DNA from 2 places in the Paenibacillus oryziterrae genome. Region 1 is predicted to be linked to the other one. Evidence: riboswitches for the same ligand, from Rfam matches in the RefSeq annotation. Region 1 holds a riboswitch; the other holds the start of a gene.
What was found. A riboswitch is a leader RNA that binds a small molecule or an ion and turns the genes downstream of it on or off. The one in region 1 is predicted to bind cyclic di-GMP.
Positions count from the first base shown of each region.

Region 2: it holds a riboswitch for cyclic di-GMP, as region 1 does, so the genes downstream of both, ACAN55_RS06510 (sensor domain-containing protein) here and ACAN55_RS03585 (anti-repressor SinI family protein) in region 1, are expected to answer to the same signal.

Region 1 is NZ_JBGJZO010000002.1:256,075-259,191, forward strand. It holds gene ACAN55_RS03575 (aldo/keto reductase) at 1-686, shown strand, start outside; gene ACAN55_RS03580 (helix-turn-helix domain-containing protein) at 774-1,115, shown strand; gene ACAN55_RS03585 (anti-repressor SinI family protein) at 1,217-1,369, opposite strand; cyclic di-GMP riboswitch class I at 1,398-1,482, opposite strand; gene ACAN55_RS03590 (2-oxoglutarate dehydrogenase E1 component) at 2,036-3,117, shown strand, end outside.
Region 2 is NZ_JBGJZO010000003.1:418,559-421,675, reverse strand. It holds gene ACAN55_RS06520 (helix-turn-helix transcriptional regulator) at 1-97, shown strand, start outside; gene ACAN55_RS06515 (DNA polymerase Y family protein) at 112-1,200, shown strand; cyclic di-GMP riboswitch class I at 1,271-1,360, shown strand; gene ACAN55_RS06510 (sensor domain-containing protein) at 1,815-2,531, shown strand; gene ACAN55_RS06505 (VOC family protein) at 2,867-3,117, shown strand, end outside.

The DNA.
Region 1 (3,117 bases):
CCGGAGAAAGTTCGAACGTGTTCGACTTCTCAGCCGGGCATATTATAAGCAGCGTTGACGGAACCTTAAGCCGTCTGGGTGTAGAATATCTTGATATTCTTCTGCTGCACCGTCCGGATCCACTAATGGATCCAGAGGAGGTTGCCGAAGCACTAAGCAGGCTGAAGTGCTCCGGCAAGGTCCGGCATTTCGGGGTCTCCAATATGAGCGCTGCGCAGATCAAGCTGCTGCAATTCTACAGTGATGAACCGTTAATAGTGAACCAGTTAAAGATGAGTCTTTACGAGATCGATTGGCTGAATGCAGTAATCAGCGTTAACCGGAACGACTCGAAAGACGTCGCGTTCCCAGAAGGCACCATCGAGCACTGCCGGATGGAGAACATCCAGATTCAGGCCTGGGGTCCGCTGGCTCAGGGTTTGTTCAGTGGACGGCCCCTGGACGGACAGCCTGAGAATATCATTAATACTGCAGCTATGGTCAAAGCAATGGCGGCAGAAAAGGGAACCACCCCCGAGGCCATTGTCCTCGCCTGGTTAATGACACACCCCGCTGCCATCCAGCCCGTGATTGGTACCGTGAACCCGCAACGGATCGCAGCTTGCGGCGATGCTGACAAGCTGGAATTGTCCCGGAGAGAATGGTATGACTTGTTCGTCAGTTCACGCGGCAACCGGTTACCGTAAGAATTAACACCTTTTGACTTTGTCGGTTTCAATGATATTTGTTATACTGGTATTAAATATCAATCTATTTGGAAGGGCGTTGTCATCGTGCCAGAAAATTTGGGTCAACGCATCCATGAGCTTCGCCAGGAAAAGGACATGTCCCTTTCCGAACTGGCGGACAAGGCGAGTGTGGCCAAATCCTATCTCAGCAATGTGGAAAGAAATATTCAATCCAACCCTTCCATTCAATTCCTCGAAAAGATCGCCGCAGCACTTGACATTACTATGCATGATTTACTGTATGGCGGACTTTCCGAAGGCGAGGAAGCATCTTTGGATTCAGAGTGGTTTCGGCTTGTGCAGGAAGCCATGTCTTCAGGTGTCAGCAAAAAAGAGTTCAAAGAGTTTCTGGAATACCAGAAGTGGCGGATTGACCAAAACAACTAAGCTAAGCACTGTGCAGCCGCGTCTGCTCCAGGATCAATACATAAAAAGCACAGCGGTAGCCGCTGTGCTTTTTATGTATGTAACCCCTTCATCAAATCTCCCTACATGGCCTGTAGAGACTTCTCATTGAAGAACTGACGGATTTCATTGACGAGAATACCTGCCTTCTTTGCTTTTAACAGCAGGTACACCCACTCTAAATCCAAATCTGCCAATTGCACTTCCCCATTATCTACCTGGTTGGATTGATCCACGAACATCTCCTCCTATGAATGTGAGTCCCCAGGCAGTTCGGCCATCATAGTATTTCTACCTTAGACCCGAAACTTTGTGTCCCTGCCTTTCAGCAGGTTTACCCTTTACTGAATCTATTATGTCAAAAACTTACTACACGATGATTAGCCCGTCTGCAATAACATTATACAGGAGTTAAGAAGAAACGTGTGTCGAATTATGGAAATTTTTATTGATCAAAATTTTAAAAAAATTTAGCATATTTTGACGTAAATCTGTACTAATTAAGTACAGTGACAAAGTGATGCAGGGAATACTCGAATTATGTAGGTGACTATAAAGTGCAATTTTTATTGTAATAAGTTTATACCCCGTTTCAGCCTCTTGAAACGGTATTATAAAAAATTAAACTGGCCTATGAATTCAATGTAGTAGTCCAGTCGTTTTTATAGTTTAAATTTTAAATAATTAAGCATCAAATTGGCCCTAACCTATATCATTTTGCGAACGGATTGGACGAAAGTATGAATTGATTACAAGTTGTTAAAGTAGCACAATAGGATGAGGCAATAGTATTTATTATTATCGTTACCTGTTACTATTATAATGAAAACGCAAACATTGCAGCTCCGCAAGGCGCTTACTATAAACGCTAATTCGGAGTTCATCCGTTGGGAGGATCTATCATGGCAGCCAAAGAGCCCCATAACGAATCCATTTGGAGTAAGTATTACGGACCCAATCTTGGTTACATCCAGGAAAAATACGAGCAATTCGTCAATGATCCTGCATCTGTCGAGAATAATTACCGGGATTTGTTCACCATTTCCGGCCCTCCGCCCTTAGCACCCGAGTCCGAACAATCACCTCAGCCTATCCTTTCCGGAGACACTGAATGGCTCAAGAAGGCGGTCAAAGCTTCTAAACTGATTACTAACATCCGCATATACGGCCATATGGCAGCTGATATCGACCCGCTGGAGCGGAGTCAGCATCCCATGGCTAAATGGCTCACCCCAGAGACGTATGATTTAACACGTGAAGATTTAATCGCTATGCCTGCCTCACTGATCTGGGAAAATGCGCCGGATGATGTCCTGACCGGCTGGGACGCCGTTCACCGGATGCTCCAATCCTATACAAAGACGATTGCTTATGAATTCGGGCATGTTCATGACGAACAGGAACTGCGGTGGCTGAATAGTCAGGCGGAGTCTCCTACCTCTCCCTCGCCCTTAAACAAAGCGGAACGCCAGGAGCTGCTGAAGCGGCTTGTTCAGGTCGAGCAGTTTGAGACCTTTCTGCACAAAACTTTTGTCGGGCAGAAACGCTTCAGCCTGGAGGGCAACGATGCGCTCGTTCCTATGCTGGATGAAATTGTCCGGGCCGCAGCCCATGACGGGGCGGAGCATATCCTGATGGGCATGGCCCACCGGGGCCGTCTTAACGTGCTCGCTCATATCCTGGGCAAGCCTTACGATATCATTTTCTCCGAGTTCCACCATTCACCGAATAAAGAGCTCTTCCCTTCAGAAGGGTCTATGGGCATCAACTATGGCTGGACCGGAGACGTTAAATACCATCTGGGCGCTGACCGTGCTGTCCGCGAAGGCGAAACGGTGCGGACCCGTCTGACGCTTGCGAACAACCCAAGCCATCTGGAGTTCGTGAATCCGGTGGTGGAGGGCTTTACACGCGCTGCCCAGGAGAACCGCAAATCGCCGGGTCTCCCGGAGCTGGACACCAATAAAGCCATGGCTGTCCTGAT
Region 2 (3,117 bases), on a different contig from region 1:
CCAAGCGATAGAGCCTCAAAGTCTACGTGATGCTGTTATGAGCAAGATAGAGGTATTGATGGGGAATTTGAATCGAACGGGTGGTTCTGGCAAGTAAAGGAAGGTGATAGGATGGAAAGAATTATAATACATGCCGACTTGAATTCATTTTATGCAAGTGTGGAGTGTTTATTGAACCCTGAGCTTAAATCAGTGCCAATGGCTGTTATTGCAGGTCATGAAGAAAATCGACATGGAGTTATATTGGCCAAAAATGAACTCGCTAAAAAATATGGTGTAAAAACTGCCGAATCTATCAGGCAGGCAAAAAGTAAGTGCCCCGAACTGTTAACAGTGTTGCCCCACCACGATTTGTATAGGGAATATTCCGGAACAGTGAAGGCAATTTATGCGCGTTATACCAGTCAAGTGGAGAGTTTTGGCTTAGATGAATGCTGGATGGATATGACGAGTTCATCACTAAATCAAGATTCAGTAGAAGCATTTGCTAACACACTAAGGGAGACGGTCAAGTCTGAAACAGGATTGACAATATCGGTCGGTATATCATGGAATAAAGTGTTTGCGAAGCTTGGCTCTGATGTGAAAAAACCCGATGCTACAACAATGATCTCACGTCATAATTTCAAGGAGAAGGTTTGGCCGCTTCCTGCCTCTGACCTTCTTTTCGTAGGCAATGCCACTAATAATATACTTAGTAAGCATGGGATATATACTATTGGAGATATCGCAACATCAAAGCTAGAATTTTTACAACATATTTTAGACAATACTGGAAGAAAAATATGGACATATGCAAATGGTCTCGATACCACACCTGTTGCATATATCACTGAGAAAGAAAAATATAAAACAATTAGTAATAGCCTAACAACACCCAAAGATGTTATGGACATCAAGGAGGCCCGGGATTATATATTATTTCTTTCGGAAGGTGTTGCTCAAAGACTCCAGGAAAATAATCTAAAATGTAAAACAGTACAAATCATATTGAAGGACACTAACTTCCGCACAAAAAGCCGCCAGGGAAAACTAAGCTTTCCAACATATACAGCTACAGAAATTGCAGAAAAGGCTATAGATCTTTTAAGTCATAATTACAGTTTTCAGGTTCCCTTACGACTTATAGGAGTAACGGCTAGTGATTTAACGGATTTATCTGAGGGTGAACAACTAACCTTATTTGATAAATTTCCCTGACTTCAAAAATAGGAATTCTTTTAAATTTCTAAAATAATTGTTAACGGATATGATAAGAATTACAAAAAAATGGAGTTAAGGGCAAACCCATCTAAAGGTGGGGACGTAGCCGCAGGGTCTAAGATGCTTCAAAAAGCGTTATGATAACCTAGCTGCCGGAAGCCATGCAAAAGCCCGCCCTTATAACGTATAACGAGGGCGGGTCTTTGCCGTTTGGCTTTTGACGAATGATTCTTGGGGTATCAAATGCAGGGCTTTCGCCATGCCCCGGTGAAAGGGGTACCCATATGATCATTCCCTGCTTCTATCCTTTTCGGAGGTCAGAATAAAAACAGAGCATTTCGTACATACGACCCTCCAATAAGGAAATTAATAACTTTCCGAAAAGGTTAACTCCATCGAATGAAAAAGGAATGGAGTTTTTAAACAACTTCATATAAATATGTATTTCTTACGAAAAGATAATCTTTATTTGGACTTTTAATTCCTGCTGCTTGGAGAAACAACTCCTAGTCTTAGGTCTAGTACAACTCCATTCCCCAGACTGTGTTGAGTCTTATCTTCACCACGTATAATGAAATTAATTGAATAACGTGAGAGGAAGGACAGAGAAAATGAATGATAAAGTGTATACTAGGCCGATTGGAGTGCTGGATTCCATACAAGTTCCTGTAGAATCACAATCTAAACCTCGCAAACGCGGAGGAAGTCCCAAGACATACCGGAGTATTATATATTTCTTAATATCATTGCCGATCACGATTGTCTATTTCGTGTTTATGGTGACAGGGCTAGCGTTATCCATTGGATTAACACCAATTTTCATCGGCATTCCCTTGTTTTTTGCAGTAGCTAAGGGATTAGATTACATCGTTAAATTTGAACAAGAGCTAGTAAGATCATTGCTGGATATTCCTAGATCGACTGAGGAACATAGATCAGATATGCAGAAAGAGGTAGCAGGCTTCCTTCAACGAATGAAATTGGGTTTTCATGGTGCGAATTTTGCACGTAACATCATGTTAATTATGGGGCGGTTCGTTTCCAGTATTATCTTCTTTTCACTTACGGTAGCTATGGTAGCGACTGCATTGAGTCTGATTACACTACCTGTGCTTCATCAGATTTTTCTGCAAACGATGGATTTGAACATTCTTGAGAATAGTGTGTTTTCTTTGTTTAATATCCACTGGACATTACCTCAACAGTACATTTCTTATGTTGTAGCTGGATTTGTCGTTGCCGTGATCGCATCTTGGGCGATTCGGTTGCTTATGGATGTACAACGTAGAATGTTGCTTGTACCCTACGATGAAGTACAGCAGTATTAATTAATAGTAATGAATCGGGTTGTCCCTTAAGCCATGAAATGGCTGTCTGGGACAGCTCATTTTTTCAGTGCGCACAGTATGGGCGTTAGCTCTTGGGTTGAAGTCCGAATGGAGAAAGGCAGTTTCACAGTTTGCATCAATATGCCTTTGGACAAGCAATAGTTAGACTGAAGGATACTCGTAGAGGCACGGGTCAGCGCACATATTAGTTCAGAAAGCACCGTGAAGAACTCAAAACAATGGAAACCGCTACTGACATACTGTTGCAGTAGGGGGCTTGTATAATCAAGACAAACATCATAAACAACCCCATATACTAAGGAGGACATTACATTATGTCAGCAATTGGACCCGACTTCATTTCACTTCAAGTGAGTAATCTCGAAGGCTCTGCGGAATTCTATCAAAACTATCTTGGACTGGTACGCTCACAGGCGGGACCACCTCATGCTGTGGTCTTTGAAACAAAGCCTATTACATTTGCTCTTCGTGACCTAATGCCAGGAATCGAACTCGGTTCAGGTACTCAGCCTGGGCTTGGTGTCGCTCTGTGGCTTCATGCGCCGGAAGAAATCCACGACAAGCT